3 regions of the Buttiauxella sp. AC038 genome follow, and region 2 is predicted to be linked to each of the others. Evidence: predicted binding sites of a transcription regulator. Region 2 holds the regulator's gene; each other region holds the start of a gene.
What was found. The regulator CRP, encoded in region 2, controls carbon source genes, mostly activating them, when cyclic AMP is high. The targets are predictions, from matches to a motif close to ATGTGANNNNNNTCACAT.
Positions count from the first base shown of each region.

Region 1: a site for CRP is predicted at 1,519-1,536, ahead of cytR (DNA-binding transcriptional regulator CytR). Genes of this name have one in related genera too.
Region 3: a site for CRP is predicted at 2,719-2,736, ahead of udp (uridine phosphorylase). Genes of this name have one in related genera too.

Region 1 covers NZ_CEEDCQ010000001.1:4,867,855-4,872,205, forward strand. The annotation lists gene priA (primosomal protein N') at 1-1,418, shown strand, start outside; gene cytR (DNA-binding transcriptional regulator CytR) at 1,584-2,618, shown strand; gene ftsN (cell division protein FtsN) at 2,708-3,685, shown strand; gene hslV (ATP-dependent protease subunit HslV) at 3,900-4,351, shown strand, end outside.
Region 2 covers NZ_CEEDCQ010000001.1:404,210-408,560, reverse strand. The annotation lists gene AC0IXI_RS01880 (phosphoribulokinase) at 1-527, shown strand, start outside; gene AC0IXI_RS01875 (OsmC family protein) at 548-952, opposite strand; gene crp (cAMP-activated global transcriptional regulator CRP) at 1,268-1,900, shown strand; gene AC0IXI_RS01865 (YccS/YhfK family putative transporter) at 2,090-4,174, shown strand; gene argD (bifunctional acetylornithine/succinyldiaminopimelate transaminase) at 4,178-4,351, opposite strand, start outside.
Region 3 covers NZ_CEEDCQ010000001.1:4,762,730-4,767,080, forward strand. The annotation lists gene ubiE (bifunctional demethylmenaquinone methyltransferase/2-methoxy-6-polyprenyl-1,4-benzoquinol methylase UbiE) at 1-118, opposite strand, end outside; gene rmuC (DNA recombination protein RmuC) at 292-1,698, opposite strand; gene udp (uridine phosphorylase) at 1,833-2,594, opposite strand; gene AC0IXI_RS22520 (dienelactone hydrolase family protein) at 2,865-3,689, shown strand; gene metE (5-methyltetrahydropteroyltriglutamate--homocysteine S-methyltransferase) at 3,733-4,351, opposite strand, start outside.

The sequences.
Region 1 (4,351 bases), 4.5 Mb from region 2:
CCATTGCCCGTTTCCGTGAGCGTTTTAACGCTCCGGTCGAAGTGCTGCACTCCGGGCTTAATGACAGTGAGCGTCTTGCTGTGTGGTTAAAAGCTCGTAGCGGCGAAGCAGCGATTGTGATTGGCACCCGCTCGTCCCTGTTCACACCGTTTTGCCGACTTGGCGTCATTGTTATAGATGAAGAGCACGACAGCTCTTACAAACAGCATGAAGGCTGGCGTTATCACGCTCGTGATTTAGCCGTGTACCGTGCACATGCGGAAGATATTCCCATCATCCTCGGCTCAGCGACCCCCGCCCTTGAAACATTGCACAACGTTCAATTGGGAAAATATCGCCAGTTACGCCTGACAAAACGCGCCGGTAATGCGCGCCCGGCAACACAGCAAGTGGTGGACTTAAAAGGCCAGCCACTGAAATCCGGCCTGGCGCCTGCGCTTATCAAAAAAATTGGCCAGCATCTTAAAGCTGACAACCAGGTGATCCTGTTTCTTAACCGCCGCGGGTTTGCTCCCGCTCTGCTGTGCCATGAATGCGGCTGGATAGCGGAGTGCCCGCGCTGCGATCACTACTACACCTATCATCAGGGCCAGCGTCATTTACGTTGCCACCATTGCGACAGCCAAAGAGCTATTCCTCAGCAATGCCCACATTGTGGCTCCACCAATCTGGTTCCTGTCGGTATGGGAACGGAACAGCTCGAACATAGCCTGACACCGGAATTCCCGGGCGTGCCGATTTCGCGTATTGACCGCGACACCACCAGCCGTAAAGGTGCGCTTGAGCAGCAACTGGCGGAAGTCCATCGCGGCGGTGCTCGTATTCTGATTGGTACGCAGATGCTCGCGAAAGGCCACCACTTCCCGGATGTGACTCTGGTAGCTTTACTCGATGTCGATGGCGCACTGTTTTCGGCTGACTTCCGCGCAGCGGAGCGTTTTGCACAACTTTATGTCCAGGTGTCTGGCCGCGCCGGACGCGCCGGTAAGCAAGGCGAAGTCATGCTGCAAACTCACCATCCTGAGCATCCTTTATTACAAACGCTTCTCTCCAAAGGTTATGACGACTTCGCAAACCAGGCACTGAAAGAGCGCCAGGCGGTATTCTTGCCGCCGTTTACCAGCCACATCATGTTCCGCGCAGAAGACCAAAATAACCATCAGGCGCCGCTCTTCTTGCAGCAGTTACGAAACCTGCTTGAGTCCAGCCCTTTACGAGATGATCAGCTCTGGGTTATGGGTCCGGTGCCATGCTTGCAACCCAAACGCGGTGGGCGTTTCCGTTGGCAAATTCTGCTGCAACACCCTTCGCGCGCGCGTCTGCAACGCCTGGTCAGTCATTCGTTGAAGCTGGTCAATACTTTACCGGAATCACGCAAAGTGAAGTGGACGCTGGATGTTGATCCAATAGACGGCTAGCACAAAGCCCTGTGGTTATGCGAAGCGGATCGAAAATTTCAACAACCATCACACTTTTAATGAAATAACTGTAACCAACGAACATCAATTTCTGCTAAGAATGTGGACATGGTCAGACACCACGGACGTTGTCAGCACCTGTACAGTGCACGCGAGGAGAAGAAGTTGAAGCCGAAGAATCAGGTTGCCAATGCAACCATGAAAGATGTTGCTGTTCAGGCGAAAGTCTCAACTGCAACGGTGTCCAGGGCATTAATGAACCCGGACAAAGTATCGCAGAGCACTCGTAATCGTGTGGAACAAGCGGCAATAGCCGTAGGTTATTTACCCCACTCCCTGGGGCGAAATCTAAAGCGTAATGAATCACGCACCATTCTGGTTATTGTCCCGGATATCTGCGACCCCTTCTTTAGCGAAATCATCCGCGGTATCGAAGTGACGGCTGCCGAACAGGGCTACCTGGTGCTGATTGGCGATTGCGCCCACCAAAATCAGCAGGAAAAAACCTTCATTAATCTGATTATCACCAAGCAGATTGATGGCATGCTGCTGCTCGGCTCACGCCTTCCCTTTGATGCCAGCATTGAAGAACAACGCAATTTACCGCCGATGGTAATGGCAAACGAATTTGCTCCTGAGCTGGAACTGCCTACGGTTCATATTGATAACCTTACGGCCGCATTTAATGCTGTTTATTATTTACAGCAGCTCGGCCATCAAAAAATTGCCTGTATTGCAGGCCCAGAAGAGATGCCGCTTTGCCACTATCGCTTGCAGGGGTATATCCAGGCATTGCGTCGTACGGGTGCAGTAATTGATCCGCACTACATTGCGCGTGGTAACTTTACCTATGAAGCCGGTGCCGCTGCATTGTCGCAGCTGCTGGCGCTGCCAAACCCGCCGACTGCGGTGTTCTGCCATAGCGATGTGATGGCGCTGGGCGCACTGTCTCAGGCCAAGCGAAATGGCTTACGCGTGCCGGAAGACTTATCGATTATGGGCTTTGATGACATCGCACTTTCACAGTTCTGTGACCCACCGCTCACCACCGTAGCTCAACCCCGTTTTGATATCGGGAGGGAAGCTATGCTGTTGTTATTGGATCAACTTAACGGGCACACCGTGAGTAGTGGTTCGCGTTTGCTGGACTGTGAACTCATTGAACGAGGCTCCACCAGCGCACCTGGCAGTAGAAAATGACCCGCTTTAGGACACTGGATTCTGGTCAAAGGGATATCCATTAAGTAACATGGCGGGCTGATAAACGAATAAAATATAGCGAATCAATAGTGGCACAACGAGATTATGTACGCCGCGGGCAATCGGCAGGTACGCGGCGTAAGAAAAGTAACACCCGCAGTAAGCAACGCAGCCTACCATCTGTCTCGCCGACAATGGTCGCAATTGCGGCCGCCGTTCTGGTGACCTTTATTGGTGCTCTCTACTTCATTACTCATCATAAAAAAGATGAAAGCGAAACCCTGCCTGGCCATAAAGTCACAGGAAATGGTCTGCCACCTAAACCGGAAGAGCGCTGGCGTTATATCAAAGAACTGGAAAATCGCCAGACGGGTGTGCGTGCCCCAACCGAACCATCTGCCGGTGGTGAAGTGCAGAATAAAGATCAGCTCACCAGCGAACAGCGCCAGTTACTGGAGCAGATGCAGGCCGATATGCGCCAGCAACCTACTCAGTTGAACGAAGTGCCGTGGAATGAGCAGACGCCGGAACAGCGTCAGAGCACCTTGCAGCGCCAAAAAATTATTCAGCAGCAGCAAGCCCAACAGCAACAATTCAATACTCAATCTGTTACGGCACAACCGCGGCCTGTTCAGCAATCACAGCCTGTAGCACAGCAGCCACGCCCGGTGCAGCAGCAACAACGCACCACGGCATCTCAGCAGCCGTATCAAGATTTGCTGCAAACACCGCCGCATACTCAACAGCGTGCAGCGGCGCAAACCGCTCAACCAGCAGCGCCGATTACCCGTGAAGAAGTGGTCAAACAGGCTCCGGCACCTCAGGACAAGCCGAAAGATGAGAAACGCTGGATGGTACAGTGTGGCTCCTTCAAGGGTGCCGAACAGGCAGAAACTGTCCGTGCGCAGCTTGCTTTCGAAGGTTTTGATTCACGCATTACCACCAACAATGGCTGGAACCGCGTCGTCATTGGCCCAATCAAGGGCAAAGAGAAAGCTGACGGTACAATTAGCCAGTTGAAGATGGCAGGCCACTCTAACTGTATTCGTCTTGGTGCTGGGGGTTGAAACCCCCAAAATCCCCCCATCTATAATTGCATTCAACCCCAAACACATTTTGGGGATCATATTTCTACCCTAAATAATTCGGGTTGAAGGAAGGCGGCAAAAGAAGGAGTCCCGATGAGCTTACTCAAGTAAGTGATTCGGGTGACTGAAAGCAGCCAACGCAACTGCAACTTGAATTATGACGGGTATAGCTGATGCAATAAGGGGTCTGCTCGTGACAACAATAGTAAGTGTGCGCCGTAACGGCCATGTCGTAATCGGTGGTGATGGTCAGGCCACGCTCGGCAATACTGTAATGAAAGGCAACGTTAAAAAAGTACGTCGTTTGTATAACGACAAAGTGATTGCCGGTTTTGCTGGCGGCACTGCGGATGCCTTTACCCTATTCGAACTGTTTGAGCGCAAGCTAGAAATGCACCAGGGCCACCTGGTGAAAGCTGCGGTTGAACTGGCAAAAGACTGGCGTACCGATCGCATGCTGCGCAAGCTCGAAGCGTTGCTTGCCGTCGCCGATGAAAATTCATCTCTTATCATCACCGGTAATGGTGATGTGATTCAGCCAGAAGATGATCTGATTGCAATTGGTTCAGGTGGCCCGTATGCGCAGGCAGCGGCACGTGCACTTCTTGATAACACCGAACTGGGTGCTCGTGACATCGTAGAGAA
Region 2 (4,351 bases):
AACCATTGCCAGAACCCACTGATGTTTTGTTTTATGAAGGTTTGCACGGCGGTGTAGTTACGCCACAGCACGATGTGGCTAAGGCCGTCGATTTGCTGGTTGGTGTAGTACCGATTGTGAACCTGGAGTGGATACAAAAGTTAGTGCGCGATACCAGCGAGCGCGGGCATTCCCGAGAAGCGGTAATGGATTCTGTGGTTCGTTCTATGGACGACTATATCAATTACATCACACCGCAATTCTCCCGCACCCATATCAACTTCCAGCGCGTTCCAACTGTTGATACGTCTAACCCATTTGCGGCTCGCGGCATCCCTTCTCTGGATGAAAGTTTTGTGGTGATTCATTTTCGCGGGCTGGATGACATCGACTTCCCGTATTTGCTTGCCATGCTGCAAGGGTCGTTTATTTCCCACATCAATACTTTGGTGGTGCCGGGCGGCAAAATGGGTCTGGCAATGGAATTAATTATGACGCCGCTCGTTAAGCGACTGGCGGAAGGGCGAAACATTAATCAGGGCGGCTAATCACCGCCCTGTTTTACACACTAAGCATCAATCACTTCATAGCTATGAGTAACGTTGACCGCTTTTTCAAGCATCAGTGCTACAGAGCAGTATTTCTCAGCAGAGAGGTCTACTGCGCGGGAAACTGCAGCATCTTTTAGCTCTTTGCCTGTCACGATGAAATGCAGATTGATGTGCGTAAACAAACGCGGAGCCTCTTCACGGCGCTCAGAGGTCAATTTCACTTCGCAGTCGGTCACGGCGTAGCGGCCTTTTTGCAAAATAGAAACTACGTCAATTGCACTGCAACCGCCAACGGACATCAGCACCATTTCCATTGGGCTTGGTGCTTTATCACCAGAATTGCCATCCATAAGGATCTGGTGCCCTGAAGCGGACTCGCCCAGGAAGGTAAACCCTTCAACCCATTTCACTCGTGCCTGCATGCTGCTTACTCCTGTAGAAAAATTACCTTTCAGAGTACGCAGATTCAGCAAATCTGGCAACGGAAGGCGACATGCGTCAAGCTGAAACGAGACAACAGGAGACACTTGCCAAAAGCTATGCTAAAACAATCCAGATGCTACATCGATACATTGACGTAATGCATGTATGCAGAGGACATCACTAATTACAGGCAGCAAGAATGACTTGCATGCCATCTCCCCAAGGTGGGGAATATTCTAATTACTTGCAACGCCAGACAGGATGTTTAGCGTCCTGTCGTTGGTAGCCAGTTATAAAACAGAGGATAACCGCGCATGGTGCTTGGCAAACCGCAAACAGACCCGACTCTCGAATGGTTCTTGTCCCATTGCCACATTCATAAGTATCCATCGAAGAGCACACTCATTCACCAAGGTGAGAAAGCAGAGACGCTGTATTACATCGTCAAGGGCTCTGTGGCTGTTCTGATTAAAGATGAAGAGGGCAAGGAAATGATCCTCTCCTATCTAAATCAGGGCGATTTCATTGGTGAGTTAGGGCTGTTCGAAGAAGGTCAGGAACGTAGTGCCTGGGTTCGTGCTAAAAGTGCCTGTGAAGTGGCTGAAATTTCTTATAAAAAATTCCGCCAGCTGATCCAGGTCAACCCAGATATTCTGATGCGCCTGTCTTCACAAATGGCTAGCCGTCTGCAAGTTACATCTGAGAAAGTGGGTAATCTGGCATTCCTGGATGTGACTGGTCGTATCGCGCAGACGCTGCTGAACCTGGCTAAACAACCTGATGCAATGACCCACCCAGACGGTATGCAGATTAAAATTACCCGTCAGGAAATCGGTCAGATCGTGGGTTGCTCTCGCGAAACTGTTGGTCGTATCTTGAAAATGCTGGAAGATCAAAATCTGATCTCCGCTCACGGTAAAACGATCGTCGTATACGGCACTCGTTAATCTCCGTCTAAAAAATGGCGTGTTGCTTCATAACACGCCTTTTTTGTCTCTACACTTCCCTCACTTGCTCTAAATAATTCATGTTGCAGGTAGGCGGTAAGCTCAGGAATCCCCAGGAGCTTACTAAAGTAAGTGACTGGTGTGACTGAGTACAACCAACAACCCTGCAACTTGAAGTATGACGAGCAAATGTGGCGACGGCTGATCTACCATCCTGAAGTTAACTACGCACTGCGGCAAACGCTGGTGCTGTGCCTTCCGGTGGCAGTAGGTTTGCTCGTCGGCGATCTCCAGTCTGGCCTGCTTTTCTCGTTAGTTCCTGCCTGTTGCAATATTGCGGGCCTTGATACTCCACATAAGCGCTTCTTCAAACGTCTGATTGTTGGCGGCAGCCTTTTTGCCATCAGCAGTCTGATCATGCAGCTTTTATTACTTTATACCTCCGTACCGTTGCCGGTGATATTGGTCGTGATGGCGCTCTTGCTTGGGGTCACGGCAGAAATCAGTTCCTTGCACGCTCGTCTGCTTCCCGCATCACTCATTGCTGCCATATTTACACTCAGCATGGCCGGAAATATGCCGATTTGGAAACCGATGGTGCTGTATGTCTCCGGTACGATTTGGTACGGCGTATTTAACTGGTTTTGGTTCTGGATGTGGCGCGAGCAGCCGCTGCGGGAATCATTGAGCCTGCTCTATCGGCAGTTGGCAGATTACTGTGAAGCAAAATACGGCATGCTGACTCAACATACCGATCCGGAAAAAGCGCTCCCTCCTCTGCTGGCTCGTCAGCAAAAAGCGGTGGATCTCATTACCCAATGCTACCAACAGCTTCATATGCTGGCGGCAAACCAGCAAAACGGCTACAAGCGTTTGCTACGTGCATTCCAGGTAGCACTGGATTTGCAAGAGCACATCTCGGTAAGCCTTCACCAACCAGCTGAAGTTCAGAAGCTCGTCGAGCAAAGCCATGCAGAAGCGGTTATTAGATGGAATGCTCAGACCATCGCGGCGCGCTTACGCGTACTGGCTGACGACATTCTTTACCATCGTTATCCACAGCGTTTTACGATGGAAAAACAGATCGACGCCCTTGAGAAAATCGCCCGTCAGAATCCAGATAACCCGGTTGGGCAATTTTGCCATTACCACTTCAGCCGTATCGCTCGCGTGCTACGCACCCAACGCCCGCTGTATGTCCGTGATTTAATGGAAGACCGGCAACGCCGTTTGCCACTGTGGGCGGCATTGAAAAGTTATTTATCGTTGAAGTCAGCGGCGCTTCGCAACGCAGCAAGATTGGGTGTGATGCTCACGATAGCCAGTCTGTTGGGTGCATTTTTACATCTGCCCAAGCCCTACTGGATTTTAATGACGGTAATGTTCGTGACGCAAAACGGCTACGGTGCCACACGAGTTCGTATTCTCCACCGTTCGGCGGGCACCATTGCAGGCCTTGCCATTGCAGGTATTGCGCTTCACTTCCACTTCCCGAAAAGCATTGCTCTGGGCGCGATGCTGGTCATTACGCTGGTGAGCTATCTGTTTATTCGCAAAAGCTACGGCTGGGCGACGATAGGCTTTACGGTGACCGCCGTTTATACCCTGCAATTGATAACATTAAGTGCCGAGCAGTATATCGTCCCTCGCCTGATAGATACGTTGCTAGGCTGCTTGATAGCCTTTGGCGGCATGGTGTGGCTGTGGCCACAATGGCAGAGTGGCTTGTTACGCCAGAACGCCCACGATGCGTTGGAAAGGGATCAAAATGCAATTCGCCTGATTCTCAGTAATGACCCCGAACCAACGCCGCTCGCTTATGAACGTATGAAGGTCAACCAGGCACATAACGCCCTGTTTAACTCCCTGAACCAGGCGATGCAGGAACCTGGGTTTAATTCGCATTATCTGGCGGATATGAAACTGTGGGTGACGCACAGTCAGTTTATTGTCGAGCATATTAACGCAATGACGACTTTGGCTCGCGAACACAATATGTTGACGCCAGATCTTGCCCAGCGCTATTTGCAGTCATGTGAAATTGCGCTGCAACGATGCCAACAGCGGCTTCAGTATGATGGGCCTGGGGAAACCAATGATGCGAATATTCTGGACCCGCTAGAAGGGCTTCCAAACGGGCCATTAAGTACGATGGAACAGCATTTGCAGAGGATACTGGGCCATCTCAGCACCATGCATACCATATCTTCGGTTGCATGGCGTCAACGGCCACATCACGGAATCTGGCTGAGCCGCCTGCGGCGCTCAGATTGATGATTATCCGTTAACGATCTTCGCAACGGCTTTGGCAAAGCGCGCCATACCGTCAGCGATATCGGCACTTTCCACAATCAACGCCGGGGCAAAACGCATCACATCTGGCCCGGCGTTCAAAACCATCACGCCTTCCTGTGCTGCCGCATACAAAAATTCACGCGCGCGCCCTTTGTA
Region 3 (4,351 bases), 4.4 Mb from region 2:
TCATTACGTCGTATTTTGCGGCCACAGAGTGGAACACATTAGCGACCATATCGGCCTTCTGTTCCTTCGCTACAGTGCGAAAGCCAAAGTGTGTTGTTTCCTGGGATTCTTCAACCATCTCAATGCCTGCTTATCCAAAAAATGTTCGTGAAGTGTAACAGAATGAGCCCTAAAGCCCTATGCTTCAAGCTGCAGGGGTGTTGGCTGCACTCACAAACCCCAGTCACTTACTTTAGTAAGCTCCTGGGGATTTGTTCCTTTGCCGCCTACCTGCAACTCGAGTTATTCTTGCTACAAACTGTTTTCCATATTCTTCTCTTCGTCGTTTTCATGCTCATGGCGCTCGATATTATCGCCTTCTTCAAGTCTGGCCTGTTCGACTAAATCAGGATTAATCTCACGTTTAACCTCAACGCCCAGACCACGAAATGCATCTGCCTGGATGAGAATATTGCCGCGCCCGGAAGAGAGTTTTTTCATCGCCTGGCGGTAATTATCCTGGGCTTTATCGAGGCTTTGACCAATCGCCGACATGTCATCAACAAAGAGGCGCATTTTGTCATAGAGTCGGCTGGCACGTTCGGCAATTTGTTGCGCATTCCGGCTCTGGTGCTCATAACGCCACAAATTGGCAACCGTTCTTAATGCCACCAATAATGTGGTTGGGCTAACGAGCATAATGTTATTTCTGAGCGCTTCGCTGATCAATTCAGGCTGGCGGTCGATCGCCAGTAAAAATGCGGGCTCAACCGGGATAAACATCAGCACATAATCCAGCGACCGCAGCCCAGGCAACTGCTGATAGTCTTTACGGCCCAGCATGCGAATGTGGTTACGCACCGCTGCAATATGCTCGTTGAGGGCAATTTCACGAGTTACGTCGCCGTCACCGTTGTAGTAACGCTCATAGGCCACCAGCGTCATTTTGGCGTCGATAACCACATCTTTGCCTTGTGGGAGGCGCACAATGACATCCGGCTGCATGCGGCTATTATTTTCTAGCTGAATGTTTACCTGAGTTTCGTATTCATACCCTTCGCGTAAGCCAGACGCCTCCAGCACCCGCGTCAACACAACCTCACCCCAGTTACCCTGGGTTTTATTATCCCCTTTCAGGGCTTTGGTGAGATTGAGCGCCTCTTGCGCCATTTGCGCATTCAATTGCTGAAGGTTACGAATTTCGTGGGTTAGCGTGTGGCGTTCGCGAGCTTCCTGCCCAAAGCTTTCCTGAACCTGGCGGCGGAAACCATCCAGTTGTTCGCGCAGTGGTGAAAGCAACCCATTCAAGCTTTGGCGGTTTTGTTCTTCAACTTTACGGCCACTGTGTTCAAAGATGCGGTTAGCGAGGTTTTCAAACTGTTCACTCAGGCGCTGTTCGCTGTTGAGCATCTGGCGATGTTTGTCATCAGCATTAAGACGAGTTTGTTCAAGCAGCGTGGAGAGTTCGCGGATATCCGCTTCTTGGGCACTGTTAATTTCAAGCTGAGTGCGCAACTCGCGGTTGAGTTGCTCGCATTCTTCTTTCCAGTGCTGGTTTTGCTGTAACTCCTGCCGTGCAGCAGTCAGTTCGCCGTAGATTTCTCTTTGTTCTTCATGCAGTGCGGATTGCCGCCCGGCCGCCCGCAAACTTGCCAGCAACCAACCAGTCAGAACCCCAACCAGCGCAATACCGAGCCCGAATAAAATAGAAATATCCACAGTCACTCCAACAAGCCATGCCAGACACCAGCAAAATAAAATTGTGCTGTATAAATGTCCAGATGAAAAGGAGTTTACTGCGAGACGTTACGCAAAGCGTAAAAATTAAGCCGGCTTGCACCGGCTTTGGGGGACTAGATCAGGCGGCGAGCTGCTTCCACGACGATTTTCACCGCATGGCTTTCCGTTTTCTTCATGGTCTCAGCGTTCGGGATCTCTTGCTGAGTACGGTTCACAATCACACCCGCAACCATACCCGCACGCAGGCCCTGGCTTGCACACATGGTCAGAAGTGTTGCTGATTCCATCTCGTAGTTCATCACGCCCATCTGCTGCCACTCTTCCATAGAGCCTTTGTAGCGATTCACTACACGACCTGAGAAGGTGTCGTAACGCTCCTGGCCAGGATAGAAGGTATCTGAAGACGCCGTTACACCAATGTGAGTCGTTGCGCCGATAGATTTCGCGGCTTCAACCAGTGCAGTGGTACATGCAAAATCAGCAACCGCCGGGTATTCCATTGGAGCAAAGTGCAAGCTGGCACCGTCAAGGCGCACAGAAGCAGTTGTCACCAGAACATCACCAACATTGATATGTGGCTGAATTGCACCGGTAGTCCCGATACGCAGGAAAGTACGAATCCCCAGCTGTGCCAGTTCTTCCACCGCGATAGAGGTTGATGGACCACCAATACCGGTGGAACAGACGATAACTGGCTTGCCGTCTAACTCAGCACGCCAGGTAGTAAATTCACGGTGGGCAGCCAATTTGACCGGCTTATCCATCAGCACAGCGATTTTTTCAACTCGCTCAGGATCGCCCGGGACGATGGCAAGTGTTGCCCCTTGCAGATCGCTTTTAGTGAGGCCGAGGTGAAAAACATCAGACTTGGACATAACAGACTCCTGCATTGAATAGGTTGGCTTACATTGCAATGGGGGTACTGTACAGAACCCTCGCAAAGAATTTCGTGACGCATTTCACTTTGAATCAAACAAGTTACATTATTTTCAACTGAAACAGTGATGAAAATCACACTTAAATGGGTGGCGCACATAGTTCTGATATTGAGAAGAAGGCGACTAAACAATCCACCAGCAACTCGAAGAATAACGGGGAAAAGCTATAGTTATCGCACTGCGCTAATTCTGGTAAGGAGAATGCCAATGAAAGAAGAACATATAGGTAAATCACCGGGCGGGCATTTTGCGCCAGCGGCCTCCCCTCTTGCTTCAACCGTATTGCATACCCCAGATGATGCTATTCATGCAGGGGAAACCTCAATTCCTACGCAGGGCGAAAACATGCCGGCGTTCCATGCCAGACCAAAAGGGGCGGAAGGCCCACTGCCGATTGTAATCGTGGTGCAGGAAATTTTCGGTGTGCATGAACACATTCGTGATGTTTGTCGCCGCCTGGCGCTGGAAGGGTATCTGGCAATCGCGCCAGAGCTCTATTTCCGCCAGGGTGATCCCAATGAGTATGCCGATATCCCTACCCTTTTCAGCGAGCTGGTTTCAAAAGTGCCCGATGCACAGGTGCTCGCGGATCTTGATCACGTCGCTAATTGGGCGGCAAGAAACGGTGGTGATGCACATCGTTTGATGATGACAGGGTTTTGTTGGGGTGGCCGAATAACGTGGCTGTATGCCGCACACAATCCGCAGTTGAAAGCGGCTGTGGCCTGGTATGGAAAATTAGTGGGCGAAAAGACATTAAACTCCCCGCATCACCCAGTCGACATAGCAGTCAATTTGAATGCGCCAGTGCTTGGGCTTTATGGCGGGCAGGACACGGGAATTCCACAGGATACTGTGGAAACAATGCGCCATGCGTTGCGTGCCGCTAATGCCAACGCAGAAATCATCGTTTACCCGGAAGCAGGACATGCTTTTAATGCGGACTACCGCCCGAGCTATCATGCAGATTCAGCCAAAGATGGCTGGGTGCGGATGCTGGCGTGGTTTGCACGCTTTAGTGCGAAGAAGTAATGCAGTTAATTAAGGGGGAAAGATTCCCCCACTTCTTACTTTATTAAGCTTTACGCAAATTCTGCGCAGCCTTCACCATATTCGCCAGTGCCTGGCGAGTCTCCGGCCAGCCACGGGTTTTCAGGCCGCAGTCTGGGTTCACCCACAAGCGCTCTGCCGGAACGCTTTCCGCCGCTTTCTTCAGCAATGCTTCAATCCATTCCACGCTCGGTACGTTCGGTGAGTGAATGTCATATACGCCCGGCCCAATTTCATTCGGATATTCGAACTCTTTAAATGACTCCAGCAGGTCCATATCGGAACGCGAGGTTTCGATGGTGATCACGTCTGCATCCAGCGCGGCAATGGAGTCCATGATGTCGTTGAACTCGCAGTAACACATGTGCGTGTGGATTTGTGTGTCATCACGCACCACGGCGGCATTCAGGCGGAAGGCTTCCACGCCCCACTCCAGATACGCCTGCCAGTCGGAACGGCGCAGCGGTAAACCTTCGCGCAGTGCGGGTTCGTCGATCTGAATGATGCCGATGCCTGCCGCTTCGAGATCCGCCACTTCATCACGCAGCGCAAGGGCAATTTGTTTGGCGATGGTTTCACGGCTCACGTCTTCACGCGGGAATGACCAGCACAGAATCGTCACCGGGCCGGTCAGCATGCCTTTT